4 regions of the Ruegeria sp. CF8 genome follow, and region 2 is predicted to be linked to each of the others. Evidence: riboswitches for the same ligand, from Rfam matches in the RefSeq annotation. Region 2 holds a riboswitch; each other region holds the start of a gene.
The links. Region 2 has a riboswitch for cobalamin ahead of ACR0EV_RS18565 (hypothetical protein). Riboswitches for the same ligand answer to the same signal wherever they lie in the genome.
Positions count from the first base shown of each region.

Region 1: it holds a riboswitch for cobalamin, as region 2 does, so the genes downstream of both, ACR0EV_RS22180 (DUF1636 family protein) here and ACR0EV_RS18565 (hypothetical protein) in region 2, are expected to answer to the same signal.
Region 3: it holds a riboswitch for cobalamin, as region 2 does, so the genes downstream of both, ACR0EV_RS04780 (DUF4198 domain-containing protein) here and ACR0EV_RS18565 (hypothetical protein) in region 2, are expected to answer to the same signal.
Region 4: it holds a riboswitch for cobalamin, as region 2 does, so the genes downstream of both, ACR0EV_RS05590 (DUF1636 family protein) here and ACR0EV_RS18565 (hypothetical protein) in region 2, are expected to answer to the same signal.

Region 1 is NZ_JBQFRG010000013.1:57,201-60,445, reverse strand. Features, by position in the region: gene cobW (cobalamin biosynthesis protein CobW) at 1-887, opposite strand, end outside; gene ACR0EV_RS22180 (DUF1636 family protein) at 889-1,263, opposite strand; cobalamin riboswitch at 1,358-1,574, opposite strand; gene ACR0EV_RS22175 (NAD(P)-dependent oxidoreductase) at 1,721-2,677, shown strand; gene ACR0EV_RS22170 (SLC13 family permease) at 2,758-3,245, opposite strand, start outside.
Region 2 is NZ_JBQFRG010000009.1:50,441-53,685, reverse strand. Features, by position in the region: gene ACR0EV_RS18575 (DNA polymerase III subunit gamma/tau) at 1-696, opposite strand, end outside; gene ACR0EV_RS18570 (protein-tyrosine phosphatase family protein) at 869-1,369, shown strand; gene ACR0EV_RS18565 (hypothetical protein) at 1,372-1,779, opposite strand; cobalamin riboswitch at 1,871-2,091, opposite strand; gene ACR0EV_RS18560 (alpha/beta hydrolase family protein) at 2,225-3,085, shown strand; RNA gene ffs (signal recognition particle sRNA small type) at 3,134-3,232, opposite strand.
Region 3 is NZ_JBQFRG010000002.1:11,616-14,860, reverse strand. Features, by position in the region: gene ACR0EV_RS04790 (ABC transporter substrate-binding protein) at 1-106, opposite strand, end outside; gene ACR0EV_RS04785 (LacI family DNA-binding transcriptional regulator) at 103-1,260, opposite strand; cobalamin riboswitch at 1,478-1,680, shown strand; gene ACR0EV_RS04780 (DUF4198 domain-containing protein) at 1,810-2,595, shown strand; gene cbiM (cobalt transporter CbiM) at 2,601-3,212, shown strand; gene ACR0EV_RS04770 (cobalt ABC transporter permease) at 3,209-3,245, shown strand, end outside.
Region 4 is NZ_JBQFRG010000002.1:200,700-203,944, reverse strand. Features, by position in the region: gene ACR0EV_RS05600 (ABC transporter substrate-binding protein) at 1-296, opposite strand, end outside; gene ACR0EV_RS05595 (ABC transporter ATP-binding protein) at 309-1,085, opposite strand; gene ACR0EV_RS05590 (DUF1636 family protein) at 1,082-1,438, opposite strand; cobalamin riboswitch at 1,678-1,875, opposite strand; gene ACR0EV_RS05585 (D-lyxose/D-mannose family sugar isomerase) at 1,975-2,640, opposite strand; gene ACR0EV_RS05580 (carbohydrate kinase family protein) at 2,656-3,245, opposite strand, start outside.

The DNA of each region.
Region 1 (3,245 bases), on a different contig from region 2:
ATGGGTTTGCCCTGAACTGCGGCATAGCCTTTGACACGCAGGATGTTCAGCTCTGACGCCAGACGTTCGATCTTGGCGACCAGATCGGCAGGGTCGGTTTGTTCCGGCAGCTCGACGATGATGCTTTCGAAATCGTCATGTTCGTGATCGTGGTGACCGTCGTGGTGCGACGGGCGGGCATCCATGTCGTCCTCGGCAGCCGCTTCCAGACCCAGTACAACGCGGACGTCCACAACCCCTTCGGCAACTTCGACCACGGGCAGGGGGCGCGGTGCTTCGGCGGCGATCACCTTTTTGGCCTTTGCCACACCTTCCGGGCCTGCAAGATCAGGCTTGGTCAGCAGGATGATGTCGGCGCAGGAAATCTGATCCTCGAACACTTCGGACAGGGGCGTTTCGTGATCGATCGAGTCGTCGGCCATGCGCTGGGCATCGACAGCTTCGACATTCGGCGCAAAGCGACCGGCGGCAACGGCCTCAGCATCGGCCAGAGCGATCACGCCATCGACGGTGATTTTCGAGCGAATGTCCGGCCAGTCGAATGCTTTCAACAGCGGCTTGGGCAGGGCGAGCCCAGAGGTTTCGATCAGGATATGCTCGGGGCGCGGTTCCAGCGCCATCAGCGCCTCGATGGTCGGGATGAAGTCATCCGCGACGGTGCAGCAGATGCAACCGTTCGCCAGCTCCATGATGTTTTCCGCCGGGCAATCCGGGATGGCACAGGATTTCAGGATGTCACCATCCACGCCCACATCGCCAAACTCGTTGACGACAACAGCCAGACGTTTGCCCTGCGGGTTCTGCATCAGGTGTTTGACCAGTGTGGTTTTGCCCGAGCCCAGAAAGCCGGTGATCACGGTGACGGGAAGTTTTTCGAGATTCGACATGTCAGGCTCCAATCGGGGGAATGCGCGAGGCGCAGTTTTTGCGGAAATGTTCAGGGCGCTCGCGCCATTTCACCAGGCCATCTTTGGTGGCCAGATACTTGGTCGCACCGTCGACGATTACATCGACATGGTCCACTTCGTTCAGGTTCTCGTAAACGAAGGTCCAGCGATCGGGACCACCGCGCAGCACGATAGAACAGCCTTGGTCGCAGTTCGAAAGGCATTCGACAGGTTTCAGGGTGATGCCTTCGGGCAGCTCTGCTTGTTCCAAGGCCTGGTGCAGCAATGTACCGGGGCGTTGCGCATCGTCTTCGATAGGCAGCCCGCGGCGGCAGGTCGTGCAGACCAGCAGCTCGACCGGTGTGGTCTCAGTCATGTCTCTCATCCCCCCAAATCCTCTTCGCGGGGGACGGGGTTTCAAGCGGGCCACGTGTTGCAACATGGACCCGATACCGGAACACCCCGCCCGGTTTCAACTTCGGGTGTTGGCAGGTCTCCCGGCTTGCGGATGTCAGAGGCCCGGTACGTCAGGGTCCTCTGTCGGATGTCCCGCCTTCCCGGCCTAGGCCAGTGGCATTGGGCACCCTCTCCGGTCACGGTCGCGGGGGCGGCTGCGTTTGGCGGAAGTTCCGTTGACGCATTCCCTTTTCATCGGCTCTTGCCGACACCAACGAATGGGTCATGCGGCACCGCTGGCCCGCTTGTCAAGCGCGTTGCGCGTAACATCAGGAGGCGGGTGTGAAAAGCGACCTGTGGTTGTCGTTGGGCGGCATGAATGGTCAGATAAATCCGTGATCGCATGACAGGTACAAGCCAGCAGGGAGAGGCGACATATGAAAGTAGGATTCATCGGGTTGGGAAACGTTGGCGGCAAGCTTTCGGGATCCTTGCTGCGAAACGGGATTGATCTGACGGTGCACGATCTTAACACGGATCTGGTGGCCGAGTTCGTTGCCCGTGGCGCAAAGGCGGCAGAAGGCCCGTCACAGCTGATGCGCGATTGCGACGCGGTCATCACCTGCTTGCCATCGCCTGCGGCATCAGATGCGGTCATGCAAGAGATGCTACCCGAAGTGGGCCCCGGCAAGATCTGGATGGAGATGTCGACAACCGATGAGGCCGAGGTCAAGCGTTTGGGGGCCGAGGTGATCGAACGCGGCGGCGCGGCAGTGGACTGCCCGGTTTCGGGCGGGTGCCATCGGGCAGCCACCGGCAATATCTCGATCTTCGCGGGATGTGATCGTGCGACTTTTGAGCGGATTTTGCCGTTTCTGACCACCATGGGACGGCGTGTTTTGCACACTGGTGAATTGGGTTCTGCCTCAGTCCTGAAGGTGCTGACCAACTATCTGGCCACGGCCAACCTGATCACCTGCGCCGAAGCGCTTGTCACGGCAAAGGCGGCGGGCATGGACCTAAACACTACCTATGAGGCGATAAAAATCTCGTCCGGCACATCCTTTGTGCATGAAACGGAAAGTCAGGTCATCCTGAACGGTTCGCGCGATATTTCTTTCACTATGGACTTGGTGAAAAAGGATATCGGTCTGTTTCAGGAGGTTGCCGACCGCGCAGGGGTGCCTCTGGAAATGAACCCGGTCATGATCAAGATTTTTGAAGATGGCATTGCACGGTATGGCGACCGCGAGCTGTCGCCGAATATCATCAAACGACTGGAAGAGGCGACAGGTTTGGATATCACAGCTCCCGGCTTCCCACCTGAGATGGAAGATGATGAACCGGAAGAGCCGGGGTATGAGGTTGTCCCGCAAGGCCGTCGCTCGGCGTAGAGGTTCAGCCTGAGCTTTCCAACGAAATGTCAATGGCAATCGGGGTGGGCTAATCCGGAAATCTGGTCCCGATTGCTGCGCTAGTACATAACGTTGATCATCACCAATGACACAACTAGGAACAGCGCGGTCATGATGCCGCCTGAACGGACGAAATCCATGACCTTGTACCCTGCCGGACCCATGATCAATGCGTTGACCTGATGGGTCGGGATGATGAAGCTGTTCGAAGTGGAAATGGCAACCGTCAGCGCGAAGACGGCAGGGTTGCCTCCGGCAGCCACCGCAATTGAAACTGCAAGTGGAACAAGCAATACCGTGGCTCCAACATTCGACATAACCAGCGAAAAGGCAGTCGCCAGAACGGCAACGCCGGTTTGAAGCGACCAAAGCGGCCAACCATCAAGAATGACCATGATCTGCTGCGCGATCCATGCGGCTGTGCCGGTGTTTTGCACGGCCTGTCCCAAAGGTATGAGGCAGGCGAGCAGGAAAACAGTGTTCCATCCAACGGCGCGGTAAGCCTCATCCACGCTGAGAACACGGCTCAACATCATGCCAGCTGCCC
Region 2 (3,245 bases):
CAGCAGCGAAGTTGCATCCCGTGCCGATCCTTCTGCGGCACGTGTGATCAGCGCCAGCGCGTCTTCGGCGATTTGGGCACTTTCGGCGGTTGCGATCTTTTTTAGAAGCCCGATCATATCCTCGGGCTCGATCCGGCGCAGGTCGAAGCGCTGACAGCGGGACAGAACCGTGACCGGCACTTTACGAATCTCGGTGGTAGCGAAGATGAACTTCACATGTTCAGGCGGTTCCTCGAGCGTCTTGAGCAGCGCGTTGAAGGCGCTGGTCGAGAGCATGTGGACCTCGTCGATGATGTAGATCTTGTAACGCGCGCTGGCGGCGCGATAGCGGACACTGTCGATTATTTCGCGAATGTCATTCACGCCGGTTCGGCTGGCGGCGTCCATCTCCATCACGTCGACGTGGCGGCCTTCCATGATCGCCACGCAATGTTCGCATTGCCCGCAAGGCTCGGTCGTCGGGCCGCCATTGCCGTCGGGGCCGATGCAGTTCATACCCTTGGCGATGATCCGCGCGGTGGTTGTTTTGCCGGTGCCGCGAATGCCGGTCATGATGAAAGCCTGCGCAATCCGGTCCGCTTCGAACGCGTTTTTCAGGGTGCGCACCATGGCATCCTGACCCACCAGATCGGCAAAGGTTTCCGGGCGATATTTGCGGGCGAGAACCTGATAGGCGGGGCTGGGCGTGTCGGTCATGTTTTCTCGGTCGGATTCGGTACTTCGGCTCAGCGTAGTGGCCGTCGCCTTCCGCGTCCACCGCGAGGCGCGATGATTTTTGATTTAGATTCCGACCGGATTCGCACTAAGCTTTTCCAACAAAATTTAAGACTCATATTTGTAAAGAGTTCCTGGTGGAGGACACACGTTCATGTCGCAGCTGGTTATCTATGCCCTGCAAGTCGCAGGAGGAACGCTGGCCCTGACGTCGATACCCGGACGTGGCGGGGATTATGAGACGGATCTGGACACGATTGCCGCGTGGAAGCCGGGGCTGGTTATTTCAATGACGACGGATGTCGAGATGCTTCAGCACGGGGCGCAGGATTTTGGCAGCGATATCCAAAGCCGGGCCAGCCGGTGGGTTCATCTGCCGATCGAGGACTTTGGCGCACCCACTGCGGCGGTTGAAGAGGCGTGGCCAGATGTCAGCGCCGCCGCCCGGCACGCTCTGGCTGGCGGAGGTCGGGTATTGGTGCATTGTCGGGGCGGCTGCGGCAGGTCGGGGATGGTTGTCCTGCGTCTGATGGTCGAGTGCGGCGAACGGGCGGACAAGGCGCTGGAGCGTTTGCGGTCGCTGCGCCCCTGTGCCGTGGAAACAGACGCGCAGCTGGCTTGGGCGGCCCGGGTTTCCCCGGCGCAGGTGGTGTGACCTCAGGCCGAAAGCTGTTCGGGTGCGTGTACGGTTTTCCGGGGCCGTAGCGTTGCAACCTCGATCATCGCGCAGGGTGGGTTTGCAATGATGCCGGATGGCAGGGTGCGGAACGTGTTTCCAAAAATCAGATCGGCATAGAGGTTCAGGTCGTCAATCGCTGCGTCGGGTTGCGTGTCACAAAACACGCGAACACCGTCTGATTGCGCCTGGAAAATTGCCTGGCACCCTTCGGCGCAATGTGAAAGCTCACTACTGCCGTCAAACTCGAAGTCGTCGCCAGTGGCAGCCGAAGCCTGTGTCATGGCCTCCGAGATCGAGCGCGCCAACCGCGCCAGGGCGGGGCAGGTTTTACCTGTCCGCTGACATACCGTTGCGCTGTATTCATGCGTCTTTGTCTTCCAGATCATCCTGCGCCCTCCGCGCGTGGTGGACAGAAGGATCGGGTCAGGTGGGACGGCAAAGTGCAGTCAGGACCTGCCCGGACACCCCGCCCGAGTTTCGGTTTCAGTTCCGATGGCAGGTCTCCTGACTTGCGGGTCATTGCTTTGCCGACCTTCCCAGCCCTTGGGGCCAGTGGCGTTTCGGCATTGCTCACCGCTTACAGTTGCGGGGGCAGTCGCGGAATTGGTTAGCGTCCGGATGACCAGACGGAACCGCACCGTGTTCCCTTTTCATCCCGACCCCTTGTGGGGGGCAGGAACCATCACACAATCGCTAGCGTCTGACCCAGTTCCGAGTCAAGCGGATCTTTGGCCCCGACGTTTGGTCATGCTGGATGGGTGAAAACTTCCCGCGTAGAGTTTCCGTCATTGAAGGTAAGCCAGCCGTTTTATCAGCGCAGGGTCAGGGATCATGTTGGATACAGAGCAGACGGTTTTGACCGAAGAGTTCCTCTTTCCGTCCGGGTCATCAACCCTTTCAGCACGCCTGTACCGACCTTTGTCTGAACCCAGCACAGTGGTTGTGCTGAACAGTGCCACAGGCGTGCCACGCGACTATTATCGCCACTTCGCGCGTTGGCTGGCCGCCGAGCGCGGTATGGCATGCCTAACCTATGATTACCGGGATTTCGGGCACTCTTTGAATGGCCGCATGAAGGATGCGGGTGCGACAATGGCGGATTGGGCGTTGATCGACATGCCAGCGGCGCGGGCGGAAATGCGCAGGCGTTTTCCCGATGCGCAACAATGGACGATCGGTCATTCTGTAGGTGCCATGCTGGGACCCGTACAGCCCGATATCGACAAAATCGACCGGATGATTTGTGTGTGTTCTGGGCTTGTGACCCTGAACGATCACCCTTGGCCTTACCGTGGGTTGGCCGGGGTCTTCTGGTATGGGCATGCGCCATTGTTGGTCAAAGCGCTTGGTTATTTGCCCGGAAAGGCAATCGGCTTTGGGGCGGATTTGCCGGCCTCGGTCTACTGGCAATGGCGCAAATGGTGCACCGCACCTTCGAGCTACTTGCCCGAGATCGGGGCTGGGCTACCTGCTGCGCGGTGGACAGAAGCTGAAAAACCGGTGGATCTTTTTACCTTTGAAGATGATCAGATGGTACCGCCCAAGGCGGTATGGCGGCTTGCTGATCTCTATGGACCCAAAGCGAAACGACACCTGCTGAAACCGGCTGATTTCGGGTTGTCTGAGGTTGGGCATATTGGCGCTTTTTCCCGATGCAACGCGGCCCTCTGGTCACGCTTTATCGACGCCTGAACGAGCTTGGGGTGACACTGAATATCACCCGTTACGTACAAAGTGGGAAAGTGAGAGGTTGGACATCGACCCAAGCGGGGCTCGTTGTGGCTGCTTCCTTCCGGACCTGACCAGGTTGGCGAGGCGCTCGCCCGCGCCAACCTCTCGACTCTGGATATAG
Region 3 (3,245 bases), on a different contig from region 2:
CGGTCGTCCAGAAACGGATCGTGTCCGCCTGTACCGACATGGCCGTCAGCGCCAGTGCCAACGAAGAGCCGAGCATCAGCCTGGCTGCGTTTGGTGTAAGTTTCATGGTCGGTTTCCTCCCCGATTATCTTCCATGGTTCGTTTGATTTTTTTCGCCAACTCGCTCGACGTCAGCAGTGGCGGCCCGTCAGAGTCGCGTTCGATCAGCGCCGCCTGGCTAAGTTCACGCAAAGTTGCGGGTTCTTCCCCTCTGGTCTGACGAATCAGCATCGTTGCAAGGCGTTCACCTGCCCGTTTGGAGTCGACGCTGAACGTCGTCAGCCCAGGGCTGGCATATTGGCATTCCGGGATTCCGTCATACCCAAGGACCGAGACATCGCGCCCGATCTCAAGGCCAAATTCTGCACACACAGGGTAGCTTCCCAATGCCGCCTGATCCGTCGCAAATACAATCGCGGTCGGCGGGACAGACAAGCGCAACAATGCGCGCGCTTCAGAGGCCCCTTCTTCGCGGGTGCGGGCCCCGTCGCGGATCAAATCAGGATCGACCGGCAATCCTGCAGCCCTAAGCCCGTCGACATAGCCATCCCGACGCAGGTGACTATAGTTGAACTTCGGATCACTGCCAACAAAGCCGATGCGGCTGTGACCAAAACGGACCAAACGTCCGACTGCGTCGCTCATGGCCGTTTCGCCGGAAATATCAAACCACGACGTTTCATCCTGAAAACCGGTCCGACCATACCCTGTCCGACCATAAAGGATGAAGGGCACCTGCAAGTCGCTTAGGTACCCAACCCGCGCGTCATCGACTTCGGTACGTGGCAGGATGAATCCGTCGGCCTTTCGTTCTTCGACCAGACGACCCAAAACATTTAGCATGTCCTGTTTCGATTTCGCGGTCGAAATTGTCATCGTCCAGTCAGATGCACTGGCGGCTTCGCAAGCGCCCGCAAGAAAGTCCTGAAAGAATGGATTGTGCCGATCCGGTTCTTCACTGTTGATAACCATGGCAATGGCACGCACGCGCCCTGTTCGAATAGCTTGAGCGTGGCTGAGCGGGCGATACCCCATCTTGCGCGCCGTTACCTCGACCCGCTTTCGCGTTGTTTCTGAGATGTCGGAATACCCGTTCAATGCACGCGACACGGTGCTTTTCGAAAGGCCGAGGTGATCAGCCAATTCGTCAAGCTTCACCCGCCCACCCGACGCGGCGCGCCGGGATCGGATTTGTCGCTGTTGCAGTTCGGGATTCGCCATCATTCTTTAATTTAATTGTTCCGAAACCGGTTTCGGCAACAAAAAAATGACATCTGCATCCCGCATCTGACAATCGACCCCAACCAGCGAACAGGTCGCAACACCCCTCTCTTGGACATGATCGAAGTCGAAAAGATGCAATCAGAACACCTCCGGAATTCGCAGATGACCCTCTCAATGCCGCAATCGGGAGTTGACCGTATCCAAGTTTTTCTGTCATCAACGCGCCATGTTCGGTTCCGGGGAGTCACCCGGAGGCAATAGGGAATGCAGTGCGGCACATTCTTGGCCAAATCTGCAACTGCCCCCGCAACTGTAAGCGGCGAGCGAGACTGATGACGCCACTGGGTTACACCCGGGAAGGCCAGTTTAGCGTGAAGACCCGCAAGTCAGGAGACCTGCCGAACATGCGCCCCCGGAAGGGGTGCTCATCATCGGCGACGGGGTGTGCGCCGGATCTGTTTGCCCGTTGGGGCAAATGGTTTCGCATTCCCCAATGTCAAAAATCAATGCGTGCCGGGGAAGGCGCGACGTGAGAAGGACGTATTTGTGAAACACTTTTTGTTGGCCGCGGCAGCTGCTGTGGCAATGCCTGCGCTGGCGCAGGCTCATTTCCTGCTGGAATACACCGAAGATACCATGATCGAGCGTCCGGGTGACGTTCCGGTCAAGTTGGTCTTCTGGCATCCGTTTGAAGCCGGGCACGCGATGATCCTGGAAAAGCCGGAAGAGTTCTATGTGATCCACAACAGCGAAAAGATCGATCTATTGGGTACGTTGGAAGAAACCACATTCGAAGGCCCCGAGAACAGCGCCAAAGCGTTTCTTGGGTCGGTCCCGGTGAAACGGTCCGGCGACTATGTGCTGGTGACGGTACCTGCGCCTTATTACGAAGAATCCGAGGATATCTATATCCAGCAGATCACAAAGGCTTACCTGAACCGCAATGAACTGCCCACCGACTGGGATCAACCGCAAGGTCTGGCGACCGAAATTCTGCCGTTGAACAAGCCCTATAACGTCATTGCAGGGTCCACCTTTACTGGCCGCGTATTAAGCGAAGGTGAGCCAGTTGCTGGTGCCGAGATCGAAATCGAATACATGGCAGCAGAGCCAGACTTGGCCGGAAACGGTGCAAAAGATGCTACTACATCCCCTCTGCCGGGCGGCGCATTGGTCGCGATTTCAGATGAGAACGGCTATTTCACCTTTGGCGTGCCGAAAGCGGGTTACTGGGGTTTTGCTGCTCTGGGTTCAGGCCCAAAAACCGAACATGAAGGCAAAGAACTGAGCCAGGATGCTGTGATCTGGATCCGCGCCTGGGATCTGGAGTAGCCCCTATGCACATCGTGGACGGAGCCCTTTCGAACCCAGTTGTGATCGGCGGCGCAATCGCAGCGGCTGGCGGCATTGCTGTGGGGCTGAAATCGCTGGACCTGGACCGCATTCCCACCGCGGGCGTGCTGTCGGCCAGCTTTTTTGTAGCTTCGCTGATCCATGTGCCGATCGGTCCTTCCTCTGTGCATTTGATCCTGAACGGTCTAGCCGGGCTTTTGCTTGGCTGGGCCGCTTTTCCTGCGCTGTTTGTTGGCCTGCTGCTTCAAGCCGTGTTTTTCGGCTTTGGCGGTTTGACTGTGCTTGGGATTAACACGGTCAACATCGCACTTCCGGCAGTGCTGACATGGATGATCTTTGGCCGTCTGATCGCACGCGGCTCTCCTGTACAGGGCGCTATTTGGGGCGGCATCGGCGGAGCGTTTTCGATTGCGGCCACGACGGCATTTGTCGCTGTTTCGTTGGCTCTGTCTGGTGACGCGTTTCTACCAGCCGCGAAACTGGTCTTTTTTGCACATATTCCCGTCATGGCAATCGAAGCGGTACTTACCGGTTTCGCTATTCTATTGGCCCGCAAGGTCAAGCCTGAACTCTTTCTTAGAGGCGCCCCCGTATGAGACAGCTAATTTTCGTTGTTGCGGTATGGCTTA
Region 4 (3,245 bases), on a different contig from region 2:
GCAATGAGGTTCTCAACAGTAGGGTATTTTGGTGCAAGCTCTGGGATATCACCGCGCTGCGCATCAAAATCAGGGCTTGTCTTGTACCAGCCCGTGATTCCGGTCAGGCCCACGATCTTGTCTTGCAGACCCAATGCAAACGCCATGTCGGTCATGTTCATGTCGTGGACAACGATCCGCTCGGGCGCGGTTTCAAAAACCAGCGGTTCGCCGCAATTGTCCACTGTGATGGCTTCTGCGGCCGCGCCGCTTGCGAGGCCAGTGAACAGAGCCACAGGCCAAAGTTTCTGCATCATTGTAAGCTCCTGTTATGATGACAGTTTTCGTTTTCGGATATCCAGCGCAGGGATCATGCGGCCTTCATGCTGAAAACACAGATAATCCACGCCAAAGGTGTCGCGGACACGTTCCGTAGTCAGCACTTCGCTGACGGGTCCGTATCCCGTCAGGCGTGTGGACTTCATCAAAGCCACATGCGTTGCAAATTCGGGGATCATGACCAGATCGTGGACGATCATGACCACCGTGACGCCCAACTCGGCAACCAGGGACAACATGTGCCCCTTGGCGTCGGGATCCAGATGATTGGTCGGTTCGTCCAGAAACAACAAGGAAGGGTTTTGCGCCAAAGCGCGCGCGATATGAGCGCGCTGTCGCTCGCCACCCGATAGCTGGCTCATCGGCTTGCGGGAAAGATGAGACAAGCCGGTCGTTTCCAGAACTCGATCGAGGTCTTCCTTGTGCTCGGTAACCGATTTTTCAGCCCGAATAGGGATTTGCCCAAGCGCAACATAGTCTCGCAGACGCAGCCGACCGTCCGGCATTTCCTGCTGGCCGACAACCGCGATGGTGCGGGCACGCTCATGCGCGGATAGGGTGCGCAAGCTTTGGCCTTTTATCCACACATCACCCAACGCAATACGTTCTATTCCGCAAAGCAGCTTGAGCAGCGTTGTTTTCCCCGCACCATTCGGTCCCGCTATTGCCAGAATCGAGCCTTCGTCTAAGCCGAACGACACATCTTGCAGGAGGACGTCGCCATTCAAAGCGTAATATTCGAGACCTTCCACTGACAGAAAACTCATGACACCCCCTTGATTGGCAGGGCCGGGATTCGGGACAAGGTCTTGGTGAATAACGCGGGCGGGCGTTCGGTTGCGTTTGTCCAGCCATCGGAACTAAGGCTATATTGCTCGGCAAATTCCGCCACTGCGTCCAGATCCAGTTCCGTGTCGATGTCCCCAAACAGATACTGAGCCTTGCCCGGTGCCTGAAGGCCGATGGTCGTTGGTCGGGCGCAGCCCGCCATGCAATCAACAGTTCGGATTGCAAATCCCTTAGGGAGAATTGGTGCTAGTGCGCCCGTCACTTGATCGGTGGACATGGCACCAGTGCAGGTTGCGCATACAAGAATGAAATGATCAGCGGTTTTTGTCATTGCGTGTAGCGCTTACTGTGGGATGGTTTTAAATGCAATGTTATAACGTAACAAAACGCTAAATTTGCAGCACCGCAGGGTGTCCCAGCGCTGTAGGTATGAAAAAAGAGCTTGTTTCTGTCAGTCACCTTTAAAACTGTCCGCTCCGCTTGAAACCAAGCGCGGACAGAAGGTGCCACCAATGTAAACACGCGGAAAACGTGCCATCAAAGCCTCCTTCCAGGACGCCCCGCCCCGGGTTGGTTGAACATCGGATGGCAGGTCTCCTGACTTGCGGGTCTAGGCTCGGCCCACCTTCCCAACCCTTTCGGGGTCAGTGGCGCAGTGGCGTCGCTCTCCGCTTACAGTTGCGGGGGCAGTCACGGACTTGGCAAAATACTGTGCCGCACCGTATTCCCATTTTCATCCCTTACGGAACCATCCCGCTCAGCTAGTCTCGCAGTGCTTGACTTGTCAAGCGGGAGAATGAGTGGCTTTGGGCGAAATCACTTGGGCTCAGCCCTGTTGCCTGTCGGAAATTGCCAGCCCGGTCTGCGTCAGTAGTCGGAAACCAATAGGAAATCTGGCGCGGCATCTTCTTCGATTTTTGAAAATCGTGGGATCGGATCTTCAAACACATTATCCGTGCGATCGTCATTCACGGTCGAAACCTCTCCAATAAGGCAATCGCCGTGCTCGGCCCAGAACGCGTGCCAAACTCCGGGCATCAGAGTTACGCTTTGCCCTGGTTTCAGGCGTAGATGTTCACCTGGTTGCAACGTGACCGGGCAGGCATCGCTGGGTACTGTGACAGGCGTATGCCGGTCGATGCCGCCCTCGGGGTCCGATGCGTAGATCTCCATCACCAGATCACCGCCGCCTCGGTTGATGATGTCCTCTGCCTTGACGATGTGGCGATGCATCGGAGACAGTTGTTTGTCTTTCGAGATCAACAGTTTTTCTGCGTAAAGCATCCCGCGCCCGGACTGCAGATCATTCACCTCGCCGTTGCGCAGGGTGAAGAGGAACAGGCCCAGCTCATCAAACCGGCCCTGAGCGTAGTCGGTGATGTCCCACCCCAAGCCGCGGCTGCGGATCGTTTCCGCCAACGGGCTGCGCATCTGTTCAGGGGACCAATCTGCAAAAGGCGGCAGTACGGCTCCAAACGATTGAATGAACGCCTGCGCTTCGGACTTGATGCGATTTATGTCAGATCGTTTCATCGGATTTTCCAAAAATTATAGCTCATGAGCCCAGGGGGGTTCCGCCCCGGCGCGAGATACGGTTACAGCGGCAACTTCGGCGCCCAGTTCCATGGCCGCGTGCAAAGCGCTAGAAGTTAAGTTGCGTACTGCAGGTTTTGTCAGATGCCCGGCGCGGCTGAGACCAGTGAGCACACCTGCATTGAACGTATCCCCCGCACCGATCGTATCCACGACCTGCACCGGCTTTACCGGCACCGTCACTTGCGATCCATCCGCCAGATACCCGTTTGCGCCATCGCCGCCCCGGGTCACGATCAGCGCTGATGGTCCGGCTTTCAACAACAAGGCTGCTTTGGCTGCTTCGGGTTCCGCACCGGGAATGATCCAGTCTAGATCCTCGTCCGAAACTTTTACGATATCGGACTGCGCGATCATGCGGTTCAAGCGAGTTCGAAACCGGGTTTGATCCTGAATAAAACTCGGACGAATGTTGGGATCCAACATGATAGGGCGATCGTTTCCATGCTGGCTCAACAGGGAGGCATAGGCATCTGCACATGGCTCACACGCCAAGCTTATGCCCCCAAGATACAAAGCCGAGATAGCAGGGAGCTGATCTGGCA